Regions from separate parts of the Microcella indica genome, predicted to be linked through region 1. Evidence: predicted binding sites of a transcription regulator. Region 1 holds the regulator's gene; each other region holds the start of a gene.
The links. The regulator HrcA, encoded in region 1, represses chaperone genes, less so after heat shock. The targets are predictions, from matches to a motif close to TTNGCACTCGNNNNNNNCGAGTGCNAA.
Positions count from the first base shown of each region.

Region 2: the regulator HrcA is predicted to act here: its motif matches at 4,877-4,903, upstream of HUJ41_RS01510 (Hsp20/alpha crystallin family protein).
Region 3: the regulator HrcA is predicted to act here: its motif matches at 7,625-7,651, upstream of groL (chaperonin GroEL).

Region 1 covers NZ_CP058670.1:1,085,088-1,095,252, forward strand. The annotation lists gene HUJ41_RS05305 (ketopantoate reductase family protein) at 1-422, opposite strand, end outside; gene truB (tRNA pseudouridine(55) synthase TruB) at 480-1,358, shown strand; gene HUJ41_RS05315 (hypothetical protein) at 1,355-1,735, shown strand; gene HUJ41_RS05320 (HAD family hydrolase) at 1,773-2,477, opposite strand; gene HUJ41_RS05325 (flavin-containing monooxygenase) at 2,474-3,583, opposite strand; gene hemW (radical SAM family heme chaperone HemW) at 3,799-5,025, shown strand; gene HUJ41_RS05335 (DUF4870 domain-containing protein) at 5,039-5,410, opposite strand; gene HUJ41_RS05340 (DUF4870 domain-containing protein) at 5,479-5,877, opposite strand; gene hrcA (heat-inducible transcriptional repressor HrcA) at 6,130-7,149, shown strand; gene dnaJ (molecular chaperone DnaJ) at 7,150-8,253, shown strand; gene HUJ41_RS05355 (16S rRNA (uracil(1498)-N(3))-methyltransferase) at 8,262-9,017, shown strand; gene HUJ41_RS05360 (histidine triad nucleotide-binding protein) at 9,091-9,444, shown strand; gene HUJ41_RS05365 (PhoH family protein) at 9,548-10,165, shown strand, end outside.
Region 2 covers NZ_CP058670.1:304,461-314,625, forward strand. The annotation lists gene HUJ41_RS01500 (beta strand repeat-containing protein) at 1-2,357, shown strand, start outside; gene HUJ41_RS01505 (heavy metal translocating P-type ATPase) at 2,432-4,375, shown strand; gene HUJ41_RS01510 (Hsp20/alpha crystallin family protein) at 4,372-4,794, opposite strand; gene HUJ41_RS01515 (FAD-dependent oxidoreductase) at 4,963-6,420, opposite strand; gene HUJ41_RS01520 (FAD:protein FMN transferase) at 6,417-7,334, opposite strand; gene HUJ41_RS01525 (FMN-binding protein) at 7,338-7,772, opposite strand; gene nagA (N-acetylglucosamine-6-phosphate deacetylase) at 7,915-9,060, opposite strand; gene purU (formyltetrahydrofolate deformylase) at 9,089-9,946, opposite strand; gene HUJ41_RS01540 (MFS transporter) at 10,080-10,165, shown strand, end outside.
Region 3 covers NZ_CP058670.1:343,505-353,669, forward strand. The annotation lists gene HUJ41_RS01680 (DMT family transporter) at 73-1,098, shown strand; gene msrB (peptide-methionine (R)-S-oxide reductase MsrB) at 1,079-1,513, opposite strand; gene HUJ41_RS01690 (GNAT family N-acetyltransferase) at 1,576-2,043, shown strand; gene HUJ41_RS01695 (HtaA domain-containing protein) at 2,129-2,911, shown strand; gene HUJ41_RS01700 (DUF2332 domain-containing protein) at 2,964-3,959, shown strand; gene HUJ41_RS01705 (heme/hemin ABC transporter substrate-binding protein) at 3,941-5,044, opposite strand; gene HUJ41_RS01710 (DUF3263 domain-containing protein) at 5,182-5,454, shown strand; gene HUJ41_RS01715 (LytR C-terminal domain-containing protein) at 5,486-6,061, shown strand; gene HUJ41_RS01720 (cold-shock protein) at 6,191-6,394, shown strand; gene HUJ41_RS01725 (DUF3048 domain-containing protein) at 6,453-7,493, shown strand; gene groL (chaperonin GroEL) at 7,694-9,322, shown strand; gene HUJ41_RS01735 (biliverdin-producing heme oxygenase) at 9,407-10,066, opposite strand.

The DNA of each region.
Region 1 (10,165 bases):
ACGAGCGGGTTCGGGCCCGTCACGTCGACGCGCCCTGGCTCGAGGAGGCTCGCGGCGAAGAGCGCCAGGCCGATCGCGACGGGGGAGTGCGGCAGAGCATCCCGCACCGCGGCCTCGCCCCCGAGGCCGTTCTGCACGACGAGCGCGGGCGTGCCGTCCAGGCGCGCCGCGGCCGCGAGAGCCGCCGTCGTGTCGTGCACCTTCGTCGTGACGACCAGGAGGTCGAGCGGGGCCGCGAGAGCCTCCACGACCCGAATACGGGCCAGGTGGTCGCCCCAGCCGCCGGTGAGCAGCAGCCCGTCGCGCGCGAGAGAGGCGCCGTGCTCGCCGCGCGCTGTCACGACCACGTCGTGCCCCGCGCGGTGGAGGAGCGCCGCGAGGGTGCCGCCGACGGCCCCGGCTCCGAGAACGGCGATGCGCATGCTCGGCATCCTACGCACTGCGCGCCGAGCGGTAGCGTGGATGCCGTGACTGCCGGGATGCTCTTCGTCGACAAGCCGCAGGGCCTCACGAGCCACGACGTCGTCGCCCGCGCGCGCCGTGCCCTCGACACGCGCAAGGTCGGGCACGCCGGCACCCTCGACCCGATGGCGACCGGTCTGCTGACGCTCGGCGTCGGCCCGGCTACGCGCCTGCTCACCTACCTCGTGGGCCTCGACAAGACGTACGAGACGACCATGAGGCTCGGGGTGGCGACGACGACCGACGACGCCGAGGGTGAGCCGATCGGTGCTGCCGACCCGGCGGCGCTCGAGGCGGTCACGCTGGAGAGGCTCGAGCAGGGCATCCGGAGCCTGACCGGCCAGATCGAGCAGGTGCCGAGCGCGGTGAGCGCCATCAAGGTCGACGGTCGGCGCGCCTACGATCGCGTGCGCGCCGGCGAGGAGGTCGAGCTCGCAGCGCGACGCGTGACGGTGAGCGCCTTCGAGGTGCTGGCCGTGCGTCGGCAGGCCGACGGCATCGAGGTGGATGCTCGCATCGACTGCTCGTCGGGCACCTACATTCGCGCGCTCGCGCGCGACCTCGGCGCCGATCTGGGTGTCGGCGGGCACCTCACGGCGCTCCGCCGCACGCGCGTGGGCCCGTTCGCCACGTCACGCGCCGTCGCGGTCGACGACATCACACCGGAGGTTCTCGTGTCGCCCGCCGAGGTGGCCGCACAGCTCTTCCCGGTCCTGACCGTGAGCGGCGACCAGGCGCGCGATCTCGGCCACGGCAAGACGCTCGCCCTGCCCGACGCGGCCGACGCCGAGCCCATGGCCGCGGTCGACGCGCGGGGGCGGCTCATCGCCCTCGTCGCCGTGCGGGCGGGCGTCGGCCGTACGCTGGTGGGATTCCCTCAGGAGGCAGCCGAATGATCGAGTGGTTCACCATCGCACAGATCGTCGTCGCGCTGCTCGTCGGGCTCGTGTGCCTCGTGCTCGGCGGCATCGGCACGCGCCCCAACGACGTCTCCGTGCTCGGCTCGGCGCTCGTCGCGGTGCTGCTGCTCGCCCAGATCGTCGTCTCCATCGTCGCGCCGTTCGCGGGCAACGCGCCCACGGGAGACCCGGTCGAGTACTGGATCTATCTCGTCACGGCGCTCCTGCTGCCGGTGCTCGCCATCATCTGGGCGCTCATCGACCGCTCCCGATGGGCGACCGTCATCCTCGGGGTCGCCGCGATCACGGTGGCGGTCATGCTCTACCGCATGCAGCAGATCTGGTTCGTGCAGATCTACACGCCCGTCGTGTAGGCGCGGCGGCGGTCGGGCGGCGTGTCAGGCGCGACCGTCAGGCGGCGTTGCGGGGCGTGGGCAGCGCGGCGATGGTGGCGAGCACCTCGTCGAGCCCGGCCACGAGATCGGGCACGACGAGAATCGCCTCGGTGCGCCGCAGCTCGTCGACCGTGAACGCCCCCGTCGCGACGGCGATGAACGGGATGCCCGCGGCCCGAGCCGCCTCGTCGTCGCGCGGGGTGTCGCCGATGATGACGAGGGTGTCGTCGGGGAGGGCCGCGCGGGCTGCCGCGGTGATCTCGCTGCGGTCGCGCGCCGTCGCGCCGAAGTACGAGCGCTCCCAGTCGAACGCCGCATCGCCGAGCGCCGCGGCGGTGAGCCCGGCGCCCTCGAGCTTGACCCGCGAGCGCGTGAGCGAGTTGCCCGTGAGGAGGGCGTTGCGCCACCCGCGGGCGGCGCACGCGCGCAGAGCATCCTCGACTCCCGGTGCGGTCTCGCGACGGTCGCCGCGCTCGGCGCGCTCCACCGAGAGCTCGTCGAGCACGGTGCGGGCGCGCTCGTGCCAGTCGTCCCCGTAGCCGAAGTGGGTGAGGATCTCGCTGAGGATGAGCCCGTCAGGCTTGCCGTGCGTGCGGGGCAGGGCCGGGCCGAGCTCGCGCTCCACGGCGCGCTCGACCGCCGAGTGGTACAGCTCACCGCCGCCGGAGTATGCGTTCAGCAGGAGGGTTCCGTCGACGTCCCAGAGGATGGTGGTGGTCACCCCTCCAGCCTGCCAGAGCGGCGCACGTGGCTCTGCACGGCCTCGGCGAGCTCGCGCGAGTCGGCGGCGATGCCGTGGATGATCGAGGAGTCGAGTCGGCGCTGCCAGGGCAGGCCGATCCAGTACAGGCCGTCGACGGGGGAGACGCCGCGGTCGTGGCGGGGTGCGCCGTGGTCGGTCAGGGCTCCGTCGACCTGCACGAAGGGGTAGTGGGCGCGGAATCCGGTGCCCCACAGCACGCCATCCACCTCGACCCGCGTGCCGTCCTGCAGCTCGAGCTCTCGACCGGCGGCGCCGACCACGCGGCTCGTGAGCAGCCGCAGGCGCCCTGCGCGGATGGCGCGCTTCGCCTGCGTGCCGAGGATGCCGTCCCCCCGCGAGTGGATGTACTCGCTGATGCGGCTGTCGGCGGGCGAGCTGAGGACGCCGAAGAGCTTCAGAGGCCAGTAGACGGTCACCCCGAGGATCCGTTCGGGAATGAACCACGGCTTCTGCGGCGCGATCATCGTCACCTCGTGCGTCGCCGACAGCTCGTCGGCGAGCTGCGCGGCCGAGTTGCCGCCGCCCACGACCGCGATGCGCCCGGGTAATAGATCCTCCGGGCCCTCGTACGCGGTCGAGTGCACCTGCACGACCTCGGGGTGCAGGCCCGCGGCGACTCGGGGCACGCGCGGGTACTGGAACGGACCCGTCGCGATGACGACAGCGCGCGCGTGCACGGTGCCGCGCGTCGTGTCGGCGACGAATCCGCCGCCGTCGCCGTCGCGCGCGATCGCCGTCACGCGAGTCTGCGCCACGACGGGCAGCGCGTTCTTCTCTGCGTACGCCTCGAGGTAGTCGGCGATCTCGTCCTTGGTGGGGTAGTAGCCCGCCGAGTCGGGCAGGGGCAGCCCCGGCAGCGCCGAGAACCGCCGCGGGGTGAAGAGCACGAGGCTGCGCCAGCGCGCCCGCCAGACATCGCCGACGCGCTCACGATCGTCGACGATCACGAAGGGCACGCCCGCCTCGCGCAGCCGGTAGCCCATACCGAGGCCGGCTTGCCCGCCGCCGACGATGAGCACGTCGGTGCTCTCGGGCAGCGCGCCGTCGTCAGGTGTCGTCGTCATGGCATGCACTCCACTCGCGTAGTTCGGCGTCGACGCCCCGACCGACGGGCGCGGCGCCTCCACAATTCAGGAGATCGGGATGCTCGCACCGCGCGACACGCCCGGCAGAGCATCCCGGCCCTCGTTCTGCAGTGTCGCCTCCTGAATTGTGGAGATGCCGCACGGCAGGCGGCGCCGCGCAGGTCGAGCGAGCGCGGGGCTGGGAGGATGGACCCGTGCCCAGTGCCCTGCCGATCGCCGACCCGGCCCCCGAGGACGGGATGCTGCCGCCGACTGTCGCGGAGGGCGCCGAGCAGCGCGACCTCGGCGTGTACCTGCACGTGCCCTACTGCCGCGTGCGGTGCGGCTACTGCGACTTCAACACGTATACGGCCGACGAGGTGCGCGGGGTGAAGCGCAGCGACTTCGCCGACCAGGCGATCGCCGAGCTGGACCTCGCCGCGCGCGTGCTCGATGCCGCCGGCCTGTCGCCGCGGCCCGCGAGCACGGTCTTCCTCGGCGGGGGGACGCCCACGATCCTGCCGCCCGCCGATCTTGCCCGCATGATCGGCGCTGTGCGCGACCGCTTCGGTCTCGCGCCCGACGCCGAGGTGACGACCGAGTCGAACCCCGACTCGATCGACGCCGCGGGCCTCGCCGCGCTCGCGGAGGCCGGCGTGACGCGCGTCTCGTTCGGCATGCAGTCGGCGGTGCCGCACGTGCTGCGCACGCTCGAGCGCACCCACGACCCCGAGAACGTGGCGCGCCGCGTCGCCGAGGCGCGCGCAGCCGGGCTCGCGGTGAGCCTCGACCTCATCTACGGCACGCCGGGCGAGTCGCCCGCCGACTGGGAGGCGAGCCTCGCGGCCGCGCTCGCCGAGCGGCCCGATCATGTCAGCGCATACGCCCTCATCGTCGAGGAAGGCACGAAGCTCGCCCGCCAGATCGCTCGAGGCGAGGTGGCTCCCGTGGACGACGACCTGCACGCGGCGGCCTACGAGGCGGCGGATGCTCGGCTCACGGCGGCCGGATACCACTGGTACGAGGTCAGCAACTGGGCGGCGTCACCCGAGCAGCGCTCGCGGCACAACCGCGCGTACTGGACGGGGCAGGACTGGTGGGGTGTGGGCCCCGGGGCGCACAGCCACGTCGGCGGGGTGCGCTGGTGGAACGTCAAGCACCCTCACGCCTACGCGCAGCGGGTCGGGGCAGGAGTGAGCCCCGCCACCGGTCGCGAGACGCTCGACGCCGAGACGCGGCGCGTCGAGCGCGTTCTGCTCGAGACGCGACTGCGCGAGGGGCTGGACCGCGAGCTGCTGACGCCTTCGGGGCGGCACGCAGTCGCGGGCCTGCTCGCCGACGAACTCATCGAGCCGGCCGCCGCCTTCGCGGGTCGCGTCGTGCTGACCCTGCGCGGGCGGCTACTGGCCGACGCTGTCGTGCGACGACTGCTGCCGGACTGAGCGAGCGGGTGAGCTAGGTGAGGAACTTGATCGCGACGGGGTAGTAGTACTCCTCGCCCCGGTTGGCCGCGATCGCGGCGATGATGCCGAACACGAGCACGAGGATGCCCACGGCGAGCAGCACGAGGAACCCGATGAAGACGAACACCGTGACGAAGCCGACGACGTAGCCGATGAGCATGGTGAGCTGGAAGTTGAGCGCCGTCGTGGAGTGCCCGCGGATGAACGGCCCGCGTTCCTTGAGCACGAGGTAGCCGATGAGGGCGGGCACGAAGCCGAAGAAGATGCCACCGACGTGGATGAGGGTCGCCCACAGCTTCTCTTCCTCGGGCCGCAGGGGAGCGGGTGCTGTGGCGTACGGGTTGACGGGCGGCTGCTGGCTCATGGGGCCATTAAACACCGAACGGGGCCCGGCGCGGTAGCGCGCGGGCCCCGTGGGCCGAAAGCGATGACCTACTTGATGAGGCGGATCGACACGGCGTAGCGGTACGCGGTGCCGTCCTTGGCCTTCGTGAAGCCCATGATCGAGAAGATCACGGCGAACACCCACACGGCGAGCGGGAAGATCCAGCCGATGAGCGCCCAGAGGCCGAGCGTCACGGCGCCGAGGATGGCGTTCAGGATGAAGATGACGACCTGCGCGATCGCCACCGTGATCTGGAAGTTCAGAGCCTCCTTGGCCTCCTGGTTCGTGAACGAACCACGGTCCTTGAAGACGAGCCAGATGATGAGAGCGGGCAGGAAGCCCAGGATTCCGCCGAGGTGGGCGAAGGAGGCCCACTGGCGGTCCTCGGTCTCGCTGAGGGGCTGGGCGGGCTGAGGAGCTGCGGGGGGCGGAGTGGACTCAGTCATGTGGGTGCTGCCTTTCAATCGTCCGAACAAGAGGGACCCGGGGTGGAGCCTGACGTGTGACTCGCATCGTTGCGGTGTACATAACTGCTCCGCGCGGTGCGAGCACATCAACACCGTAGTGCGCACCTTCGCCTGAGGCAACGATGCGCTCAGGGTGTGGCGGGGTAGAATTGGCAGTCAGTGGAATCGAGTGCCAGCGGCACGGCCACGACGACGGCCACGACATCGAGTACGACGAGGAGAGGGGTGACGATGGTTTCCGACCGCGCTCTGCACGTCTTGCGGGCCATCGTGCAGGACTACGTCGCCTCGCGCGAACCCGTCGGGTCGAAGGCCATCGTCGACCGTCACCAGTTCGGCGTCTCCGCCGCGACGATCCGCAACGACATGGCCATCCTCGAAGAGGAGGAGCTCATCTCGGCGCCCCACACCTCGTCGGGTCGGGTGCCGACCGACAAGGGCTATCGGGTCTTCGTCGACCAGCTCGCCGACCTGCGGCCGCTGAGCGCGGGTCAGCGCCAGGCGATCGCCGCCTTCCTCGATCAGTCGGTCGACCTCGACGACGTCTTCGCGCGCACCGTGCGCCTCCTCTCCTCGCTCACCAACCAGGTCGCGCTCGTGCAGTACCCGACGCTGGGCAACGCCCGGGTGCGGCACATCGAGCTCGTGCCCATGAGCCCTACGCGCCTCATGACGGTGTTCATCACCGACGGCGGTCGTGTCGACCAGCGCATGATCGAGCTGCCGGTCGAGGCCGACGAGGTCTTCGTGGGGGAGCTGAGGGCGAAGCTCAACGCCGCGCTCTCCGGCCGCGCACTCGCCGAGGTCGGCACCGTCGCCGGCACGCTCGACGGCCAGTTCGCCCCCGACCGGCGGGAAGCCGTGCGCGTCGTCGCGGATGCCCTGCTCGGGCACGTCGACGAGCACCGCTCCGACCGGCTCGTCATGGCGGGCGCCGCGAACCTCGTGCGCACCGAGCAGGACTTCGCCGGCAGCGTCTACCCCGTCCTCGAGGCGATCGAGGAGCAGGTGACGCTCCTGAAGCTGTTCAGCGAGATGCAGCTCGACAGCCAGGGGGTGTCGGCCCGCATCGGCCGCGAGAACGATGCGGCGCTGCACGAGGCCGCCGTCGTCACGAGCGCGTACAGCATGGGCCGCGACTCGAGCGCGAAACTCGGGGTGCTCGGCCCCACCCGTATGGACTACTCGAACAACATGGCAGCGGTCCGCGCCGTGGCGCGCTACGTGTCGCGACTGCTCGGTGAGGAATAAGTGGCAGACCACTACGAAGTGCTCGGAATCGATCGCGGTGCGAGCGCCGATGAGGTGAAGAAGGCGTACCGACGCTTGGCGCGCGAGCTGCACCCCGACGTCAACCCGAGCGGGGAGGCGGCTGAGCGGTTCAAGCAGGTCACGCACGCCTACGACGTGCTGAGCGACCCGCAGCAGCGCCAGCAGTACGACATGGGCGGCAGCGGCGGCATGGGCGGAGCATCCGGATTCGGAGGCTTCGGCGACATCTTCGAGACGTTCTTCGGCGGCGGCCAGTCGCAGCGCGGCCCCCGGTCGCGCCGCGAGCGCGGCCAGGATGCCCTCCTGCGCGTCGAGGTCGAGCTCGACGAGATCATCTTCGGCACCCACCGCGAGATCGAGGTCGACACGGCCGTGCTCTGCGAGACCTGCAACGGCTCCTGCTGCTCGCCCGGCACCGAGCCTGCCACGTGCGACATCTGCCGCGGCTCCGGCCAGATTCAGCGCACCGTGCGCAGCCTCCTCGGCAACGTGCTCACCTCGTCGCCGTGCGGCACCTGCCGCGGCTACGGCACCGTGATTCCGAGCCCGTGCCCCACGTGCGCCGGCCAGGGCCGCGTGCGCGCGCGCCGCACGGTCGCCGTCGACATTCCCGCGGGAGTCGATACGGGCCTGCGCATCCAGCTGCCCGGCCAGGGCGAGGTCGGCCCGGCCGGTGGCCCCAACGGCGACCTGTACCTCGAGATGAAGGTCAAGACGCACGAGACGTTCAGCCGCAACGGCGACGACCTGCTCGCGACCGTCGAGGTGCAGATGGCCGACGCGATCCTCGGCACGACGGTGACGCTCCCGGGTCTCGACGGCGATGTGAGCGTCGAGCTCAAGGCCGGCACGCAGAGCGCCGAGATCATCACGATCAAGGATCGGGGCATCACGCGACTGCGCGGCTCCGGCCGCGGTGATCTCAAGATCGGCGTGCAGGTCGTCACCCCGGCCCGTCTCAACAGCAAGGAGACCGAGCTCATCAAGCAGTTCGCCGCGAGCCGTCGGCCCGTGCCGCCGCAGTTCGCGACGTTCCAGCAGGGGCTCTTCTCCAAGCTGCGCGACCGGTTCCTCAACCTGTAGCCGAGCGCATGGCGCACTTCTACCTCGACGAGAGCCTCGCAGCGCAGCTGAGTGCGGCGGGCGAGGAGACCGGGGCGGTCGTCGCGCTGCAGGGCGCGGATGCCCGGCACGCCGTCACCGTCGCACGCGTGCGCTCCGGCGAGAGCCTGCGGCTCGGCGACGGCGCCGGACTCGTGCTGCACGGCACGGTGACCGAGGCGGACCCGGCCGCCGTCGCACTGCGGGTCGAGCGCGTCGAGCGCCACGAGCGGCCTGCGCCGCGCATCCTGCTCGCGCAGGCGCTCGCCAAAGGCGACCGGGACGAGCTCGCCGTGCAGGCCGCGACAGAGCTGGGCGTCGGCGGTGTCATCCCCTGGCAGGCCGCGCGCAGCGTGTCGCGGTGGGAGGGGCCCAAGGTCGCGAAGGGCGTCGCGCGCTGGCAGTCGATCGTGCGCGAGGCGAGCAAGCAGTCGTTGCGGCCGTGGCTGCCCGAGGTCGAGCAGCTCGCCTCGACTCGGGAGCTTGCGGCGCGAGCATCCGGTGCCGTCATGTTCGTGCTCGACACCGCGGGCGAGCGCCCGCTCACCGCCCTGACCGCGGCCGACCTGGGGGAGCGCGACCTCGTGCTCGTCGTCGGGCCGGAGGGAGGCATCACCGACGCCGAGCTCGCCGAGCTGGAGGCGGCGGGGGCCCACCGTGTGCGGCTCGGGGACACCGTGCTGCGCACGTCGACCGCGGGGCCTGCGGCGATCGCGCTGCTCAACGCCGCGCTCGGCCGCTGGTGACGGCGGCGGCGCGGCTTCTGCCCCTCGGCCGCCTCTCCGGCACCTGTCGGCTCCGCGCTCTAGACTGGACACCATGACGACGAGCGAGCCGACGATATTCGAGCGCATCATCGCGCGCGAGATTCCCGCCGACATCGTGCACGAGACCGACACGGTCATCGCCTTCCGCGACATCGCTCCGAAGGCGCCCGTGCATCTCCTCGTCGTGCCCAAGACCGCGCAGTACCGCACCGTCGCCGAGCTCGCCGCGGGAGACCCCGGCCTGCTCGCCGAGGTCGTCGCCGTCGCACAGGAACTCGCGCAGGAGCACGCCGACGGAGAGTTTCGCCTCGTGTTCAACACCGGCCCGAACGCGGGCCAGACCGTCTTCCACGTTCACGCCCACGTCCTGGCGGGCGGCCTAGCCGAAGGAACCCTTGCCGACTGACGATCTCGCGGCGAACAACTCCTCCGCCGCTGACGCGCCCAGCGCCCCTGCGACTCCTGCCCCCGCGACCGCGCGGCGATCTCTCGAGGTCGACGGTGTCGCGATGGTGCGGCTGCTCGGCCCGCAGGACCGCCTGCTCACCACGCTAGAAGCCCAGTACCCGCTCGTCGACGTGCACGTGCGCGGCAACCAGGTGACGCTCGACGGCGACGCCGACCAGGTCGACGCCGCCTATCGTCTCGTCGACGAGCTCATCACGATGGTGCGGCAGGGCCAGGAGCTCGGGCCGGCCGAGGTGACCTCGTCGAAGCGCATCCTCGATGCCGGCGCTGGCAGCCCCGCAGAGGTGCTGAGCCAGGCGATCCTCACGAGCCGCGGCAAGAGCATCCGCCCCAAGACTCTCGGCCAGAAGGCCTACGTCGACGCGATCGATCTCAACACGATCGTCTTCGGCATCGGCCCCGCCGGTACCGGCAAGACGTACCTCGCCATGGCGAAGGCCGTGCAGGCGCTGCAGCGCAAGGAGGTCGAGCGCATCATCCTGACCCGCCCGGCCGTCGAGGCTGGTGAGAGGCTCGGGTTCCTGCCCGGCACGCTCACCGACAAGATCGACCCATACCTGCGGCCGCTCTACGACGCGCTCAACGAGATGATGGACCCGGAGCTCGTGCCCAAGCTGCTCACGACGGGCGTCGTCGAGGTGGCACCTCTCGCGTACATG
Region 2 (10,165 bases), 780 kb from region 1:
GCGACTACACGGTCTGGTACCGCGCCGTCGGCGACAGCGACTACACGCGCTTCATCGAACCAGTCTCGACCGACCGGTCGGCCACCGTCACCGGGCTCACGAACGGCACCGAGTACACGTTCATCGTCTACGCCGTCAACGCGCAGGGCACGAGCCTCGCGAGCGCCCCGTCCGCCGCCGTGAGCCCCACGGGCATCGGCGTCGCGCCGACCTTCGCAGCGCCGGTGCGCACGCCGGACGGTTTCACGGTCGCGATCAGCAACTACTCGGAGGTCACGACGTACGGAGCGAGCGCGACGAACGGCGCGAGCGCACGTGTGAGCGGCTCCACCGTCACCGTGAGCGGCCTCGCGGCGAACGCCGAGTCGACGGTCACCGTTGAGGCGGTGCGCCACGGCTACACGACCGCGTCGGCGAGCACGAGCGGCACGTCGCTCGAGGCGGGTGTCGCGCCCGTGCTCGGCGAGCCGGTCTCGATCGACGGCGGTTTCACCGTGCAGCTCGAGAACCTCGACGCGCTCGCCGTGTACGAGTTCTCCCTGCCGGGTGAGGCGACCGCGACCCTCGACGGCACGACCGTGACGGTCGCAGGCCTCGCCCCGGGGGAGAGCGCCGAGCTCACGGTCACGGCCCAGCGCGCCGGTCGCGCCGACGCGCCCACGACGGTGACCGGCGAGGCCTTGCCCGCCGCACCGAGCCCGCAGCTCGGAGACGTGACGCGCACCTCCGACGGCTTCACTGTGCCGCTCGTCGACGCCGTCGACGGCGTCGACTACTCCGTCTCCTCGACGGAGGGCGTCGCGGCTCTCAGCGACGGCGTGATCGTCGTCACGGGTCTCGACCCCGAGCAGGAGGCAACCCTCACGGTGACCGCTTCCCTCGCGGCTCACGTGGATGCGTCGACCTCGGTGACGAGCGCGGCACTGGGCACCGGCATCGCGCCCGCCCTGTCACTCGGCGACCGCACGCCGGACGGCTTCAGCGCGACGATCGACAACCCGCAGGACGGCGTGGACTACCTCGTCTCCACGACGGCGGGCTCCATCGTCCGCAGCGGTACGACCATCACGGTCACGGGACTCGCCCCGGCGCAGAGTGCGACGGTCACGGTCGTCGCGGTTGCTACCGGTCGCACCGACGCCCCCTCGAGCGTCACCTCGTCGGCGCTCGGTCAGGGCGCGATCGACCCGGCGGCCCCTGAGCCCACCCTCGACGGCTTCCGCGCTGAGATTCAGGACTTCGATGCCGAGGCGACCTACGAGGTCACGACCTCCGCGGGAGCGGTGGCGCTCGAAGGCGAGACGATCGTCGTCACGGGCCTCGCCCCCGGCGAGTCGGCGACCGTCACGATCGCCTTCACGAAGGAGGGTGAGACGGATGCCACGGCCGAGGTGACCGGAGCGGCCCTCGCCATCGGCACGGCCCCGACGTTCTCGTCCTCCACGAGCTCGGCGAGAGGCTTCACCTTCACGATCACGAACTACTCGGCCGAGATCAGCTACACGCTCGCCGCGACCAACGCCGGCAGCGTCACGCGCAGCGGCGCAACGGTCACGGTTGCCGGTCTTGCCCCGGGTGCGACGTCCGCGGTGACGGTCACGGCGAGCCGTGTCGGCTACCGGGATGCGTCCGCGGTGACCTCGGGCGTGGCCCTGCCCCCGGCACCGACCCCGCCCCCCGCCCCGGCGCCCGAGCCCGAGCCGACCGAGCCGTCGACCCCGACGCCGCCGCAGACCACGCCGCAGAACCCCGGCACATCGACGGCGATCGTCGATGGCGAGACTCAGCAGTCGACGATCGTGGTCGACGGCGAGCGCTTCACGGTCTCGACCCAGGGTGCAACCCTCGTCGTCGAGCCGATGTCGGGCGGCGCCTCAACCGGCTCGAGCGGCGGTACCACTCCCGTCGTGTTCGTGGGCGGCGACGTGAGCATCGACGTCGGCGGGTTCGCGGCTGACAGCTCGATCGAGATCTGGGCGTACTCGACGCCCACTTATCTGACGAGCATGACCGTCGGCTCGGATCTCGCGGCTGGCACGGTCGTGACGCTGCCGTCGAGCATCCGACCAGGCGAGCACACGATCGTCGTGACGGGCACGGGCGCGGATGGCGAGCCGATCGAGCTCTCCCTCGGCATCCTCGTGGTCGAGGAGATCGAGGAGCCTGCGGCAGAGCCCGCGGTCGTCGCGGATGACGCGACCGAGGCGACGACGGAGACCGATGGCGGAGCCTCGACCGGTATCGTCATCGCCTTCGCGATCCTGGCACTGCTGCTCGCGACGGGTCTGCTCTTCTTCCTGCTGGCGCGTCGTCGCCAGCGAGGCAGTACCGACGACAGCGCAGCCGCGCGGGCCTGACGCCACCGGGAGGGTCGGTGAGGCAAGCCTCGGCTTGCTGGCGCCGCGCCCTCCCGGGGCGTAGACCTGTCATCATGCGGAGACTTGTCGCGGCGGCACGGCGCTACCCCCTCGTCGGGCTCGCGGTGCTCGTCGGCGCCGTGGGGCTCGCGCTCCTCGCCGCCGACCTCGAGCCGATCGCCCGCTGGGGAGTGTCGATCTTCGCTCTCGGGGTCGCCCTCAAAGAGGGCGTCGGCATGGTGCGCAGCCTGCTCTCCGGACAGTTCGGGCTCGATGTGCTCGCGATCATGGCCATCGTGAGCACCGTCGTCGTGGGCGAGTACTGGGCGAGCCTCGTGATCGTGATCATGCTCGCCGGCGGCGAGGCGCTCGAGGATGTCGCGGCGGGCCGTGCGCAGCGCGAGCTGCGATCGTTGCTGGGTAAGGTGCCGCAGCAGGCTCACCGCCTCTCCGCCGAGGGCGACGTCGAGGATGTCGCGGTCGACGACGTCTCACCGGGCGATCGTCTACTCGTGCGCCCCTCCGAGGTCGTTCCCGTCGATGGCGAGCTCGCGAGTGCCGCCGCGACCTTCGACGAGTCCTCTCTCACGGGGGAGAGCATGCCCGTCGAGCGGCAGCGCGGCGACGCCGTGCTCAGCGGCTCGCTCGCCGGGGCCGACGCGGTCGAGATCGTGGCAACGGCACGCGCCGCCGACAGCCAGTACCAGCGCATCGTCGCGCTCGTGGAGGAGGCCTCCCAGTCGCGCGCCCCCATCGTGCGCCTCGCTGACCGCTACGCGCTGCCCTTCACGATCGTGTCGCTCGTCATCGCGGGCGTCGCCTGGGCGCTCAGCGGCGACCCCGTGCGCTTCGCCGAAGTGCTCGTCGTCGCGACGCCGTGCCCGCTGCTCATCGCCGCGCCCGTCGCGTTCATGGGCGGCATGTCGAGTGCTGCCAAGCACGGCATCGTCGTCAAGAATGCTGCCGCGCTCGAGCGGCTCGCGCGCACACGCACGGTCGCCTTCGACAAGACGGGCACTCTCACGCAGGGGCATCCGCAGGTCGTCGCTGTGCACCCGGCCGGTGGTATCGATGAGGATGACCTACTACGGCTCGTCGGCTCGGCCGAGCGGTACTCCTCCCATGTGCTCGCCGCAGCTCTCGTCGAGGCCGCGACCGACCGCGGCCTGGCCCTCGGCAGCTCGGAGGATGCGCGCGAGGTCGCCACGCACGGCGTCACCGCGACCGTCGACGGCCTCGCTGTCGTCGTGGGCAAGCCGGCCTTCGTGGCCGAGCACGCCGTCGGCGTGGAGCGGCGAGAGCTGCCGAGCGGCGAGTCCGCCGTCTACGTGGCGGTCGATGGAGAGTTCGCGGGCACGGTCGTGCTGCGCGACGAAGTGCGGGCGGATGCCGCGGCGACGCTGCGCGTGCTGGGCGAGCTGGGCATCCGGCGCACCCTCATGGTGACGGGCGACGTCGAAGCGACCGCGCGCCCCATCGCCGCCGGTCTCGGCATCGACGAGCTGCACGCGGAGTGCCTCCCGGAGGACAAGGTGCGCATCGTGCGCGAGCTCCAGCCGCGTCCGGTCGTCATGGTGGGCGACGGCGTCAACGACGCGCCTGTTCTCGCGGTCTCGGATGTCGGCATCGCGATGGGTGCGCGCGGCTCGACGGCCGCCTCCGAGTCGGCCGACGTCGTCATCATGCTCGACGACGTCGCCCGCGTCGCCCGCGCCGTGAGCATCGGGCAGCGCACTGTGCGCGTCGCCTTGCAAAGCATCTGGATGGGCATCATCATCTCGGTCGGGCTCATGCTCGTCGCCGCGTTCGGGTTCCTGCCCGCGATCGCCGGCGCGGCCCTACAGGAGGTCGTCGACCTCGTGGCGATCCTCGGCGCCCTGCGCGCCGTGCGCGCGGGGGAGGCGCGGCTGCCGGGGCTCGATCGGGCCGGAGGCATGAGAACGGGCCCCGCATCCGAGGATGCGAGGCCCGTCGAGGCACCCTCCCGCGGGAGCGCGCCCGGAGGCGTCACCCGCTAGGCGGAGACCTTCTTGCGGTCGCCGGCCATCGCAATCTCGATTTTGCGCGGCTTCGCCTTCTCGGCCACGGGGATCATGACGCTCAGCACGCCGTTCTCGTAGTGGGCCGAGATGTTCTCGGTGTCGATGTCTTTGCCGAGGGTGAGCTGGCGCAGGTAGCTGCCGGTGCCGCGCTCGCGGGCGAGCCACTGGACGCCCTCTTCGGTGCGGGCCGAGCGCTCAGCGCGGATCGTGAGCAGCTGGCCATCCACGTCCACATCGACCGTGCCGGGGTCGACACCAGGGAGGTCGGCGGTGAGCACGTAGTGGTCGCCGTCGCGGAACAGGTCCATGGGCATGAGGCGCGGGCTCTGGCGCTGGTCGAGCATGCTCGAGGCAACGCGGTCGAGCTCGCGGAACGGGTCGAAGAACATCGTCATCGCGGTACTCCTTGTCACGTCGCCCGCCGGGTGGCGGGTGGTCGATGTAAACCTGAGTCGGGGTGACTCAAGTAAGGAGATATTAGCACTCGAGTAGGGAGAGTGCCAAGTGTTCGCGCACGGCGAAAGTCCTGGTGAGAGCGGCTTCTCACCCGTGAATCGAGGTTCTCAGTACCCGACGAAGTAGTCGGTCTGCATGCGCTTCGCACCCGCCGCACGAAGGGCCGCGCGCCCCGCGGAGACCACTGCAGGGGCACCCGAGACGTACCCGCGCCGAGAAGCGAGGTCGGGCACGAGCTCGAGCAGGGCATCCCGCGTCAGGCTCTCGAGCGGCACCTCGACGACGCGCGCTCCCGCCGCCTCGAGAACGTCGCGGTAGAGCAGCTCGCCGGGGTTCGACGGCACGACCAGCACGACGACGTCGCGCCGCTCGCCGCGGGCCGTGAGCTCGGCGAGCTGACTGGCGAACGGCGTCACGCCGATGCCGCCCGCGAGCAGGACCAGCGGGATGCTCCGGTCGCGGGGCAGCAGGAAGTCGCCGGCGATGAGCGTGGTCGCCACGCGGGCCCCCGGCTTGAGCTCGCGCAGGGTTCGCTTGAGCGTGGAGCCCGGGTCGGGCATCCGCATGCCGAGGCGCACGATCGGATCGCTCGGGGCCGACGCGATCGTGAAGCTGCGGCGCATTCCCCTCTGGTCGGCTCCGTGCGGCACGTGCAGCTCAAGGTACTGGCCCGCCTCGAAGCGCAGCGGCCGCGAGGGCTCGAAGCGCAGCTCGGTCGCGTGCGGCGAGAGGGGCGCCGCGCCGATGAGGCGCAGCGAGACACCGGGGCGGCGCGAGACAGCGAAGGCGACGATGTTGCCCACGACGAGGGCCAGCTCGGGGGAGGTGTAGAGCGGGCCGAGGCTGAAGGGCACCGAGAACACCACGGCGACGACCGCCGCGGTGAGCCACTGCTGCCAGCGTCGCGGCGGCAGGGTGAGCGGCTCGGTGAGCATGAACCCGGCGAGGAAGACGATGGGGAACAGCAGCAGCACCGAGCTGTAGGCGTCGAGCGGCGCCGCGCCCGTGAGGGTGATGCGCGTACCGATGATCGCGACCGTGAGCACGATCGCGACGAGCCCGACGTCGAGGCGCCGCGTGCGGTCGAGCAGCAGGAGGGCGCCGAGGGCGACGACGGGCAGCATGGCGGGAGTCGCGATCCACCACGCGCCGATCGTGAGCCCGGCGAGGCTCGCGACGAGCACGCCCGTCGCGGCAGGGTTGAGCAGATGCCGCCCGCGCCACACGATGAGGTACTTCGACAGCGCCGCGATGATGCCGGCGGCGGCGGCGCCCACGAGCGCCATCGTGGCGAGGCTCGGCGGCACGAGGCACACGATGATGAGCGCTGTGATGACGCTCGACTCCCGGTGCGGCACGACGCGCGCGAGTCGTGCCGCGACCTCGTTTGCGCCGAGAGTGGCGACGAGCACGACCCCTGCGGTGCCGAGGATCGCGTACGGGTCGGGCCCGATGATGTCGAGGAACGCGAGGACGACACCGAGAGCGAGCACCACGACGAGGCTCGCGGTCGCCAGTCGGTACATGCTCACGCGGCCGGTGACGGCGTCGATCGTCGCTCTCATGCGAACAGCTCTCCTGACAGGTCGGGGCTGCCCTCGAGGCGGCCATCGTCGAACAATCGAACCCACTGGAACGGGAAACGCTCGGCCAGGCGCGCCGGTTCGGTGAGAAAGAGCGCCGTCGCGAGCCCATCGGCGAGCAGCGCCGTCTCGGCGATCGCCCACGCCGCGATGACTCCGCCGACCGGTCGGCCCGTCGTCGCGTCGACGATGTGGTGCAGGCCGTCGCCCCACGCGCGCCGGTTCGACGCCGACCCGCAGAGGGCCGCGCCGCGCACCTCGACGACGCCGACCGCCTTCGCGGGGTTGGCCGGGTTCTCGAGAGCGACACGGATGCTGCGCTCGCCCCAGCAGCGCAGGTCTCCGCTCGCATCCACGACGGTCTCGATCGCGCCACGGGCCTGCAGCAGGTCGCCGACGAGGTCGACGAGGTAGCCCTTGCCGGCCGCGCCCACGTCGAGCAGCACGGGGGCGGGGCAGTCGAGCACGAGCCCGGCCGCGGTCTCGCGCAGGCTCAGGGCGTCGCCCCAGCGCGGCGCAGCGCGCGGGGCGCCGCGCGGCTCGAGCCGGTAGGTCGCGTCGTAGCCGAGCTGCTCGAGCGAGGCGCCCGCGAGCGGGCTGAGCCTGCCGTCGGTGAGGTCGTGCAGCTCGCGGTAGAGGTCGAGCATCGGCACAGCATCCTCGGGCAGGGTCCAGGAGCCGGCCCCGCGCGCGATGCGGCTCACGAGCGAGTCGGTGCGGAAGCGCGACCAGTCGCGGTCGAAGCGCTCGATGCGCGCGTGCACGGCGGCGAGGTCGTCGTCGCTGAGTTCGCCGTCGGCCTCAACGCCGTGTTCACCGTCGTGCTCGCCGCCGTGCGCACCGCTGACGTCGAGGCGCCATGGCACCCCGATCGCGTCGAAGCGGCTCGACGCCACGTCTCAGCCCTCGAGCGCGTCGGCCTTGATGCTCGCGATGGCCTCGCGGAACCCGCCGCTCGTGAGCGAGGAGCCGGAGACGCGCGTGACGTCGAGCAGGTCGATGTCGACGCCGACCGCCTCGGCGGCGATGCCCTCGGCGAAGGCCGACTGGTAGAACTCGGTCGTCGGGTTGTTGGGGTTGGTCGTCACCTCGACCTCGGTCACCACGTCGTCCTCGAGCGTGACCGCGACGATGATGTTTTCGCTGCCGTTGGGTGAGGTGTAGGTGCCGTTGGCCTGGTAGCTGCCGTCGGCGTAGCTCGCCGAGGTGTCGCCAGGGGTCGTGCCGCCGGCCGTCGCGCCCGCATCAGCGCACCCGGCGAGGGTGCCGAGGAGGGTGAGGCCGGCTGCCGAGGCGTAGAGCGGCATGGCGGAGGGCCGAGTGCTGCGGGTCATGGGTCTCCTCGAGTCTGCGGTGAGGGGGCGCGTACTCGCGCTCGCGAGCTCAGAGTGCACTCGGCACACCATCAGCCTCGTGCCTCTGAGTGAGTATTCGCTGTGGTCGCGCCGAGCGATTGCCCCCGGCGCTCGCCGTGCTCTACCGCGCGACCTCGACCCCGTTCGCCCAGACGCGCTCGGTGCGCCAGTCGTCGTCGAGGACGACGAGGTCGGCGGCGAAGCCCGCCGCGAGCGAGCCCCACTCGTGGTCGCGGCCGAGCACGAACGCCGGCGTGCGGGTGAGCGCCTCGACCGCGCGCGCCTCGTCGATACCGGCGACGGTCACGGCCGTGCGCAGCGCGACATCCTGCGTGAGGGTCGAGCCGGCGATCGTCTGCGTGCCGTTGAGCACGGCGAGACCGTTCTGCACGGTGACGTTGAGCGAGCCGAGCTGGTAGTAGCCGTCCTGCCCTCCCGCGGCCGCCATCGCGTCGGTCACGAGCGCGACCCGGTGCGGAGCGGCGCGGAAGATCATCTGGGCGACCGAGGGGTGCACGTGCACCCCGTCGAGCACGAGTTCGAGGGTCACGCTGTCGTCGTCGAAGCCCGCGACGATCGGTCCAGGGTCGCGGTGGTGGATGCCCGGCATGGCGTTGAAGATGTGCGTCACGAGCGTCGCCCCCGCCTCGAAGGCGGCCCGCGCGAGGTACTCGTCGGCCTCGGTGTGCCCGACCGCGACGACGACGCCCGCCGCGACGAACTGCCGCACCGCGTCGAGCGCTCCGGGCAGCTCGGGGGCGATCGTGACCTGCCGGATGCAACCGTCACCCGCCTCGAGCAGGGTCGCCACGGTGGCCTCGTCCGGGTCGCGGAGGAACTCGGGGGAGTGCGCGCCCCGGCGGCCGATCGCGAGGAACGGGCCCTCGAGGTGCGCGCCGACGACGGTCGGGTCGCTCTCCGTGAGCGCCGCGACCACCCCGAGGCTCGCGACGACGTCGTCGAGGGGGTTGGCGACGAGCGAGATGACCGAGCGGGTCGTGCCGTGGGCGCGGTGCGTCGCGAGTGCCTGGCGAATCTCGTCCGGCCCGTTGTCGTACGCGGCACCGCCGCCGCCGTGCCCGTGGAGGTCGATGAACCCGGGCGTGATCGTGCGGCCGGCGACGTCGATCGTGGTCGCGGCGGGAGGCGGTGCATCCTGACCCGTCAGGCCGGTCGCCGCGATGCGATCGCCCTCGAGGAGGACCCAGCCGTGCCGGGACCCCTCGGCGTCGAGCAGCCGGCCGCCGGTGAGCAGTGTCGTGGTCATGCGAGCCCTTCGGGTGGGGAGCGAGCGACTACTGGAAGATGATGGTCCGCTGGCCGTCGAGGAGCACTCGGTCCTCCGCGAACCACGTGACCGCCTGGCTGAGGGTGCGGCTCTCCTCGTCCTGCCCGATCGCGACGAGCTCGGCCGGCGACCGCGAGTGGTCGACCCGCACGACGTTCTGCTCGATGATGGGGCCCTCGTCGAGGTCGCTCGTGACGAAGTGCGCCGTCGCACCGATGAGCTTCACACCCCGCTGATGGGCCTGCCGGTACGGGTTCGCACCCTTGAAGCCCGGCAGGAACGAGTGGTGGATGTTGATGATGCGGCCCTCGAGCGCGGCGCACAGCTCGGGGGAGAGGATCTGCATATAGCGGGCGAGCACGACGAGCTCGATGTCGTGCTCCTCGACCGCGCGCAGCACGCGCTCCTCGAACGCCGCCTTCTCGTCGGCGGTCGTGACCGGCCGCGACTCGAAGGGGACGTCGTAGAAGCTCGCGAGCTCGGCGAGGTCGGGGTGGTTGCCGAGCACGAGCGGAATCTCGACAGGCAGCTGCCCGCTGCGCTGGCGGAACAGCAGATCGTTGAGGCAGTGCGCCGCCTTCGAGACGAGCACGAGCGTGCGCAGGGGGCGACCGACGCGGTCGACGCGGCACTCCATGCCGTAGTTCTCGATCACCGGCTGCAGTGCCGCGAGCAGCCCCTCGTGGTCGGTCGCCGTCTCGGTCTGCAGGCGCAGGAAGAAGCGCCCGCTCTCGAGCCCCGAGAACTGCTGCAGCTCGGTGATGTTGCCCTGCGCTTCGACGATCGCTCCCGTCACGGCATGCACGATGCCGGGCCGGTCGTCGCAGACGATGGTCACGATCCAGTGGTTCAGGGGGCTTGTCACGCCCTTCAGCCTACGGTCGCCGCTGCCCGCAGGTGGTCATCCAACGCGGGTAGAGTGGCGCGCGGCTCGTCGTCAGGGCGCGCCCCGGGACAGTCGGCCCGTCGCGCCGACCGCGAAAGCTCTTGCCACTCACATGACTCACCCCACTCGTCCGTTCCCCTGGGTCGGGCTGCTCACCCTCTCCACCGCGATCTTCTTCATGGTCACGAGCGAGTTCCT
Region 3 (10,165 bases), 740 kb from region 1:
CGGGGTTCGATTCCCGGAGGCGGCCCTGACAAACTTGCTGCGCTACTCGTCCGCGTCACCGAGAGGATGCGCATGAACGCCGTGGGTCTCGACGGCGGCCGCCTCGCGGGCCCGCTCGGCACCGCGCTCGCCGTCGCGGCGACGGTGCTCGCCGGCGTGGGCGTCGCGACGCAGTCGCGCGTCAACGGCGAGCTCGGGCAGCGCTTCGACGACGGCTTCACGGCCGCGCTCGTCTCCTTCTCCTCCGGCTGGGTGCTGCTGCTCGTGATCGTGCTCTCGACTCGGCGCGGCCGTGCGGCGGTGCGGCGCATCCCCGCGGCGCTGCGGGCAGGCGAGCTGCCCTGGTGGATGCTGCTCGGCGGTGCGGCCGGTGGCTTCTTCGTGCTCTCGCAGGGCCTCGTGGCGGGCATCCTCGGGGTGGCGATCTTCACCGTCGCACTCGTCTCGGGCCAGACGGTGACGGGAATGGTCGCGGATGCCCGGGGCTTCGCCGGGGCGCGCGTGACACCTCCCACGCTCGCGCGCCTGAGCGGCGCGGCACTCACGGTGCTCGCGGTGGCGGTGGCGGTCGCGGGCGAACTGGGCGGGAGCATCCCGTGGCCGGCGCTCATCCTGCCGCTCCTCGCGGGAGTCGGCGCGGGCATGCAGCAGGCGATGAACGGTCGCGTGCGGCAGGTGAGCGGCTCTCCGCTCGCGGCGACGCTCGTGAACTTCACGGTCGGCACAGCAGCGCTCCTCGTCGTGACCGTCATCAGCCTCGCCGTCAACGGTCTGCCCGAGCAGCCGCCGACCGAGGCGTACCTCTACGCGGGTGGCGCTGTCGGTGTCGTCTTCATCGCGATCCAGGCGGCCGCGGTCGCGCGCGTCGGCGTGCTGCTGCTCGGCATGTGCCTCGTGCTCGGGCAGCTCATGGCGGCGGTCGTGTTCGACTCCGTCGCGGCGATCGGCCCTGCGCTGCAGCCTCAGACCGTCGCCGCCGTCGTGCTCACCGCGGTGGGCATCGTCGTGGCGACGCTCGACCGCTGGCGGCGGCCGCGCACCGTGCTGGCGACGTCTCCAGCCCCGGGCTCCGCCGGGCCTACTCCTCGTCGGCCGTGAAGCCGAGGGCGAGCGAGTTCATGCAGTAGCGGTCGCCCGTGGGGGTGCCGAAGCCGTCGGGGAACACGTGGCCCAGGTGCGAGCCGCACGCGGCGCAGCGCACCTCGGTACGGGTCATGCCGAGCGAGGTGTCCTCGAGCAGCTCGACGGCGTCGGGGCGAACCGACTCGTAGAAGCTCGGCCAGCCGCAGCCCGAGTCGAACTTGGTGCCGGCCTGGAACAGTTCGGCGTTGCACGCTCCGCACGTGTAGATGCCGCTGCGGCTCTCGTCGAGCAGCTCTCCCGTCCACGCGCGTTCGGTGCCGGCCTCGCGCAGCACCTGATATCGCTCCTCGCCGAGCTCGGCCCGCCACTCGTCCTCGGTCTTCTGCACGGCGTAGCTCTGGTCGTTCTGGGCGGTCGTGTCGTCACTCATGGGGTTCCCCGCTTCTCGCCCGGCCTCGGGCGGTTGGTCTGCACCCCATTAAACTCGCATTCGTGCCCGAGACTTCCCCGATGTTGCGGACGTGGGGCGAGCTGAGCCTCGACGAGTTCTTCGAGATCGCGCGCGTGCGCACCGAAGTGTTCTTCCTCGAGCAGCGCATCGACGAGGAGGAGCTCGACGAGCGCGACCGCGAGGAGACCACCGAGCACGTCTGGATCTCCGATGATCGCGGCGTGGCCGCCTACCTGCGCGTCGTCGTCGACGCGCAGCCGCAGGAGGGCAATCGGGATGCCCGGCGTCTCGTCGGCCGCGTCGTCACCCGCGCCGACCGACGGGGGGAGGGGCTCGCGAGGCGCCTCATCGAGCATGTCATCGAGCGGCACGGCCACGAGCCGTTGGCGCTGCACGCCCAGAGCTACATCCAGCCGCTGTACGCCGCGCTCGGCTTCGAGCCGTACGGCGACGAATATGTCGAGGCGGGCATCCCGCACGTCTCCATGTACCGCGCCGCGACCGCATAGCGCCTTCGAAGGTGCGACGGCTAGCCTGACCGGTGTTCTTCGGCGCGTCGACGCGCCCTCAGCCTGTCGTACAGAAGGGCCTCTCGTGCTCCGTCGCTTCCGCCGCCGACTCGGCACTGCGGGTCTCGCCCTCGCGGTGGCCGCGGCCGTGGGGCTGGGCCTCTCGGTCGGTGCAGAGACGGAGAGGGCCGCGGCGGCCTCCGTCGACGAGTGCGCGGTGCAGGATGCTCGGCTCGAGTGGGGCTTCAAAGAGAGCTTCCGCGCCTACGTGAGCGGCTCGATCGCGAACGGCGAGTGGCAGGCGGCCGACGGCGCCACCTACGCGACGCCCTCCTTCACGTTCGGGGAGGGCTCCGGCGCCGTCGCCTCGGGCTCGGCGACGGCCGAGCTTCTCTTCGCGGGCAGCATCCGCTTCACCGGGCACGGCGACATTCTCGACACGACCGTGAGCATGCCCCGCGTCGCCCTCGCGGACGCCGCGTCGGGGCTGCTCGTGCTCGACGTCGTCGGCACGACGCAGGAGGGCGCCGAGGTCGCGGCGCGGGGGGTCGAGTTCGCGAGCCTCGACCTGACGGCGGCCACGCGCTCCGTGGCGGACGGCGTGCTGACCGTCGAGGGCATCGCGGCCGCCCTCACCGAGGACGGTGCGGCGGCCTTCGGCACCTACCCGGCGGGGGAGCCGCTCGACCCGATCACGATCGTCGCGCCGCTCGACCCAGCCTGCGCGGCCGAGGTCGAGGCGGACCTCGTGGTGTCTGGAGGGGCCTCGTGGGTCGCGCCCGCGCTGACCGGGGCGGGCGTCGTTCTCGCCCTCGCGGTGCTCACGGTGGGCGGGATCACGGTCGTGCGTCGCCGCCGCGCGCCGTGAGCATGCGGAGGTCGACGGCCGCCCCGGCGCGTTCGCGTGACACAATGCGGGCGTGAGCACGACCGCCGAGCGCTACCGGCGCTTCGCCCGGGAGGCGGCGCCCCGGTCGCCCACCTATGCGGGCTGGGCAGAGGCGCTCGCCGCCGATGAGGCGAGCATCGCGCTGATCGATGCGCTGCCCGTGGCGAGCCGTCAACCCGTGCTCATCCTCACCGCCGCGCGCTTCGCGGGCCTCGCACCGCACGAGAGCATCGCGCCATGGGTGCGGGAGCACTGGCCGGCCGTAGCCGGCATCGCCCGGCAGCGCGCGACACAGACCAACGATCCGCGGCGCACGGCGCCGCTCGTGGCCGCGCTGCAGCGCATCGAGGGGCCGGTCGCGCTGCTCGAAGTCGGCGCGTCGGCGGGTCTCACACTCCTTCCCGACCGCTACAGCCACGTGTTCGAGCGGGGAAGTGCGCTCCACCGCCTCGATCCGGAGGACGGCGCGTCGGCGCTCGAGCTGCGCTGCGCTCTCGGAGAGAGCGTGCCGGTGCCGACCCGCCTGCCCCGCATCGTCTGGCGTGCGGGGCTCGAGCGGCAGCCACTGCCCTGGGGCGACGCGGAGGCGGAGCGCTGGTTGCGCACGCTCGTCTGGCCGGAGGAGCGCGACCGAGCGCTGCAGCTGAACCAGGCCATGACGATCGCCCGTCGAGAGCCGCCGCGACTCGTCGCGGGCGACGCCCTCGACGGGTTGCCCGCGCTCGCCGCGCAGGCGCCGAGCGGCGCCACGCTCGTCGTGTGGAGCCCCGCCGTGCTCGTCTACCTCGACCCGGCGCGGCGCGAGCGGTTCCACGACCTCGCCACTGCGCTGCCCGGCCACTGGATCTCTCTCGACGGCCGCCGCGTTCTCGAGCGCGTGGGTGAGAGCGCGGACGCCCTCCTGCCCGGCCCGGACGACGACTTCATCCTGAGCGTCGATGGCCGCGCCGCGGCCGTCGTGTCACCTCACGGCGACCGCCTCGAGCGCTGGGCACCCGAGGGGCGGACTCAGGAGTCCGGAGCGTAGATCGCTCGCGCGAGGGCGTCCAGCATGAGCGGTGTGCGCGGCCCGAAGCTCAGGATCTCGCCGTCCGCCATGTCGACGAAGCGACGGTTCTCTCCCGCGCGCGTCAGGGCGATCGCGGGCTTCGCGGCGAGGAGCCCCTCGACTCCGCCCACGCTCTCGAGCCCGTCGGTCATGACGAGGATGAGGTCGGGGTCGGCCGCGATGAGAGCCTCGTCCGTCATGGGGCGCAGGCCCTGCCAGCCGATCTCCCCGGCCACGTCGATGCCTCCGACGCCCTCGATGAGCTCGTCTGCACCCGACTCCTCGCCGAAGAGGTAGTAGATGCGCGAGGCGCCACGCAAGTAGAGAAAGAGGATGCGCACGCGATCGGCGGTGTCGGTCGGTGCGATGGAGGCGATCTCGTCGACGACGGCGTCGACCTCGGCGTCGAGCTGCGCGGCCAGCACCTCGCCCGTCGCGGGCGCCCCGAGCGCCGCGGCCACCTGCCGCGCGAGCTCGGCGGGGGCGCCGAGCCCTGGCTCAGCATCCACGTAGACGACCGTGACGCCCGCATCGCGCAGCTGCACGACCACGTCGGTCGGCCCGATCGTGCCATCGGTGATGACGATGCTCGGGCGCAGCGCGAGCATCGACTCGCTGTTGATGGCGTGGCCGCTGCTCGTCACGACGGGTAGGCCGTCTGCCTCGGGAAAGGTCGTCGAGATGTCGCGGCCGACCACCGAGTCGCCGAACCCGAGCGCGAACACGGTCGAGGCGATCGACCCGGCGATGTCGAGCGGCAGGATGCGGCTCGTGTCGTCGACGGTCACCTCGACGTCGCCGGCGAGATCGCGAGAGACCACCGTGGTCGGCAGCTGCTGCGCCGGTGCCTCCGCCACGGGGGTGATCGAGGCCGTCTCGAGCACTGCGGTCGACGGGCCCACGTGATCCCGCGGGTTCTCGAGCACGTCGAGCTCGGCCAGCGGCGGTCGAGGAGTGATCGAGGCAGGCGACTCGGCCACGGGCCCCGCCGTGCCCGTCGTGCAGGCCGAGAGCACGGCGACGCACAGGAGCGTCGCGAGCGCGCGGGGAAGCAGGGAGGTCATGGGGGTCCGAAACGGGGCTGGGGCGCGCTCGGGGCGACGCCGGTCGACTGAGGCAACCCTAACCGAGTTGGCTGGGCACCTGCCCGGCCGTGGGCGAGCCGCCACGGTCGGGCTCGCGAGGCTCCTAGGGTGTGGGTATGGATGCCCGATCCGACGCCCTCGACGAGCCCGCGCGCCGCGTGCTCGAGTTCGAGCGCGACTGGTGGGGCCACAGCGGCGCGAAGGAGCTGCGCATCCGTCGTGACTTCGGCTGGAGCGCCGCCCGCTACTATCAGGTGCTGAACGCCGTGATCGACACCGATGTCGCCGCACGCTACGACCCGGTGCTGGTCGGTCGCCTGCGGGAGGTGCGGCAGCAGCGCTCCCAGCAGCGCCGCACGCGGCGCCCCTCGACGACCGGCGCAGCCTGACCCGCCCCCACCTCAGCCGAAAGGCTTCACGATGGCCGAGTACGACCCCGATCGTTTCGACGACGTGCCCGACTCCCTCGGGCGCGTCGGCGCGCACCGGGCGCCGCGTCGGCGGGGTCGCGGCTGGATCGCGGTGGCGTGGGCCCTGCTCGCGAGCGGCGCGCTCGTCGTTGCCGGGCTCTACAGCCTCTCCCTCGTGAGCGACAGCGTGACCTTCGAGATCCCGGGCTTCTCCGAGCCCGAGCCCATGCCGACCCCCGAGCCCACGCCGACGATGACGCCCACGGCGGACCCGGTCCTGGACCCGAGCGCCGTCGACCTTCCGAGCGGTTTCACGATCACCGTCCTCAATGCGACACCGTTCGAGGGCCTCGCCGCTCAGGGCGGCGCCGAGCTCTCCGAGGCCGGCTGGCCCGTCGGCACGACGACGAATGCCGCGCAGGACGACTTCCCCGACACGGTCGTGTTCTACTCCGACCCGGCCAACGAAGGCTTCGCCCGCGGCATCGCGCAGCAGTTGCGTGTTGCCGACATCGAGCTCTCCGACGCCTTCCCCGGTGCTCCCATCACCGTCGTGCTCGGCGCGGACTACTCGGCACGCGGCTGACGCCCGGCCCCGGGCATCCCGAATCGGCGTTACGCCGACGTTTCGACTCTGTGAAGAGTGCTCGCGGCCCCTGGTGACGGTCGTGCTGCGGTGGTTAGCATCGCTCCACGCACAGCAAGGAGTCACCGCATGACCAAGGGAACCGTCAAGTGGTTCAACGCCGAGAAGGGCTTCGGCTTCATCACTCTCGAGGGAGGGGAGCAGGACGTCTTCGTCCACTACTCGGCCATCGACATGCCCGGCTACAAGGTTCTCGAAGAGGGTCAGGCGGTGAGCTTCGAGGTGGGCACCGGCTCGAAGGGCCCTCAGGCCGAAGGCGTCACCGTCCTCTGACGGCGCGCCCGCTTCGCGCCTCACCTCCCGCCTCCGCCTGCGCGGTTACGCTGTCGCCATGAGGATGCGCGCACGCAGTCGCTGGTCGGCAGCGGTCGGCGTGCTCGCGGCCCTCGCCCTGGCCAGCGGGTGCGCCGCTGAGCGCGAGTTGCCGGTGCCGACGGCGACGCCCGAGTACGTGCCGGTGTTCGAGGAGCCCGAACCGTACACGCTCGCCCCGCTAACGGGAGAGCAGGTGGCGCCCGGCTCGCTCGACCACCCCTCGATCGCAGCGAAGATCGACAACAACATCAACGCCCGCCCCCAGATCGGCCTCGGGCGGGCCGACATCGTCTACGAGATCCTCGTGGAGGGCGGCGCCACGCGCCACATCGCCGTGTGGCACTCCGACATTCCCGACGAGATCGGCCCGATCCGCTCCGTACGACCGGTCGACCCCGACGTCGTGTCGCCGTTGGGCGGCGTCTTCGCGTACTCGGGCGGTCAGTACCGGTTCGTCGTCGCGATGCAGAACGCTCCCGTGTACAACGCGATCCACGGGCAGGCAGACACCGCGGAGACCATCTTCCGCGGCACCAACGCCCCGGCCCCGCACAACGTCATCGTGCGCGCGCCGCAGATCGTGGCGCAGCAGGGCAGGCTCGACCCGCCTCCGCAGCTGTTCGCCTTCGCGGAGAGCGTCGCCGCGGCGACCGCCACGAAGGAGGGCTCGCCCACGGCCCGCATCGGGCTGCAGTTCTCCGTCGGCAACACGCCCGCGTGGGAGTGGAACGCCGAGAGCGAGCGCTGGGTGCGCTTCATGCACGGCGGCGCCGTCGATCGGGATGCCTCGGGCGACCAGCTCGCCGCCGTCAACGTCGTGACGCTCCGGGTGCCCGTGCAGGTCATCCAGAGCATTCCGACGGTCGGTCTGCGGGGCTCGGGCGACGCGTGGGTCTCCACGGGCGGGGGCACCGTGCGCGCCCAGTGGTCGAAGAGCGGCCTCACCGACACCATCCGTCTGCTCGACGAGCACGGAGTCGCCGTGCGCCTCGCGCCCGGCAATACGTGGGTCGAGCTCGTCCCCCTCGCGGGCGACGTGACCTTCCGCGCCCCCTAGCCCCACCCCGCTTCCCGCCAGATCTGACGGGAACGGGCGCTCGCCAAATGCCTGAGCGCCCATTCGGGTCAGATCTGGCTCACGGCGGGTCGTGTTGGCTTGCACTCGAAGGGTGCGAGTGCCAGAATCAGTTAGCACTCGCGATAGCCGAGTGCCAGAGCTACTGCACGTGATACGTCCGGGAGGGACGAAAGACACCCATGGCTAAATTGATTGCTTTTGACGAAGAGGCCCGCCGCGGCCTCGAGCGCGGCCTGAACATCCTGGCCGACGCAGTGCGCGTCACCCTCGGCCCGCGCGGCCGCAACGTCGTGCTGGAGAAGAAGTGGGGCGCCCCCACGATCACCAACGACGGCGTCTCCATCGCCAAGGAGATCGAGCTGGAGGACCCGTTCGAGAAGATCGGTGCCGAGCTGGTCAAGGAGGTCGCGAAGAAGACCGATGACGTCGCCGGCGACGGTACGACGACCTCGGTCGTGCTCGCCCAGGCGCTCGTGCGCGAGGGCCTGCGCAACGTCGCGGCCGGCGCCGACCCCATCAGCCTCAAGCGCGGCATCGAGAAGGCCACGCAGGCCGTCTCGGCCCAGCTGCTGAAGAACGCCAAGGAGGTCGAGACCAAGGAGGAGATCGCCGCCACCGCGAGCATCTCCGCCGCCGACCCCGAGATCGGCGCGCTCATCGCCGAGGCCATCGACAAGGTGGGCAAGGAGGGCGTCGTCACGGTCGAGGAGTCGAACACCTTCGGCACCGAGCTCGAGCTCACCGAGGGTATGCGCTTCGACAAGGGCTACCTCTCGGCGTACTTCGTCACCGACCCCGAGCGCCAGGAAGCGGTCTTCGAAGACCCCTACGTGCTCATCGTCAACGGCAAGATCTCGGCGATCAAGGACCTGCTCCCCGTCGTGGACAAGGTGATCCAGAGCGGCAAGCAGCTGCTCATCATCGCCGAGGACGTCGAGGGCGAGGCCCTTGCGACGCTCGTGGTCAACAAGATCCGCGGCATCTTCAAGTCGGTCGCCGTCAAGGCTCCCGGCTTCGGCGACCGCCGCAAGGCCATGCTGCAGGACATCGCGATCCTCACCGGCGGTCAGGTCATCAGCGAGGAGGTCGGTCTCAAGCTCGAGAACGCCACCCTCGACCTGCTGGGCCGCGCGCGCAAGGTCGTCATCACGAAGGACGAGACGACGATCGTGGAGGGCGCCGGCGAGGCCGACGCCATCGCGGGCCGCGTCAAGCAGATCCGCGCCGAGATCGAGAACACCGACAGCGACTACGACCGCGAGAAGCTCCAGGAGCGCCTCGCGAAGCTCGCCGGCGGCGTCGCCGTCATCAAGGCGGGTGCCGCGACCGAGGTGGAGCTCAAGGAGCGCAAGCACCGCATCGAGGATGCCGTGCGCAACGCCAAGGCCGCCGTCGAGGAGGGCATCGTCGCCGGTGGTGGCGTCGCCCTCATCCAGGCGGGCAAGATGGCCTTCGAGTCGAAGGAGCTCACCGACCTCGTCGGTGACGAGGCGACGGGTGCGAACATCGTCCGCCTCGCCGTCGACTCGCCGCTCAAGCAGATCGCGCTCAACGCCGGCATGGAGGCGGGTGTCGTTGCCGAGAAGGTGCGCAACCTTCCCATCGGGCACGGCCTCAACGCCGCGACCGGCGAGTACGGCGACATGCTCGCCGCCGGCATCGCCGACCCGGTGAAGGTGACGCGCTCGGCGCTGCTCAACGCCGCGTCGATCGCCGGGCTGTTCCTCACGACGGAGGCCGTCGTGGCAGACAAGCCGGAGAAGAACCCGCAGCCGATGGGCGACCCTTCGGGGGGCATGGACTTCTAGTCCAGCCAGCTCACTGCACCGACAACGGGGCGGCATCCCTCACGGGATGCCGCCCCGTTTCGTGTGTGCGGCAGGCGGCACTGCTCAGGCGGCGTCGCGCGCCTCGGCGAGACCGACGAAGAGCTGGGTGTTGAAGTCGTACGCGACCATGACCTCGTCGATCACGCGCTCGCGCTCGTCGTCGTTCCACGCGACGGTATCGAGCTGATGCCGGTAGGTGTCCTTGAAGGCGCCCGGGTCGGCAATCTGGTCGAAGAGGTAGAAGCCGATGCCGTTGGTCTCGAATCCGAAGCGCCGCGCCATGACCTTTGCGATGTACTGGCCGCCGGAGAGGTCGCCGAGGTAGCGCGTGTAGTGGTGGGCGACATAGCCCGCGGGCCAGGTGGCGGCGACCTCGAGGATGCGCGCCGCGTATCGGCGCGTGATCTCGAGCGGCGCGATGCGCGCGCGCCAGTCGCCGCCGTGAAGGAACGCCAGGTCGTTCTCGAGCGCGGGCAGGCGCGTGAGTGCGGGGGAGAGGAAGGGTGCGACGTCGGGGTTCTCGCGCATCGCCGGCTGCACGCTCTCCAGGGCCTCGTAGATGACGTAGTGCTGCTCGACGAGGGCGACGTAGTCCTCCCGGGAGCCCGCCCCCGCCATGAGGTCGCTCATGAACGTGGCGCTCTCACTGCTGCTGTGCCCACGAGCGGTGCGCTCACGCACGAGGCGCGAGAAGGGGATGACGTCAGGCTCGGGTGCGGTCACGGTGATCTCCAGGCTAGGTAAGGCGCACCTAACCTATCGCTCACCCGAGCGAGGCGCCAGAGGTCGAGCGGCCAGAGTCTGAGATACCGAGGGTCCGGG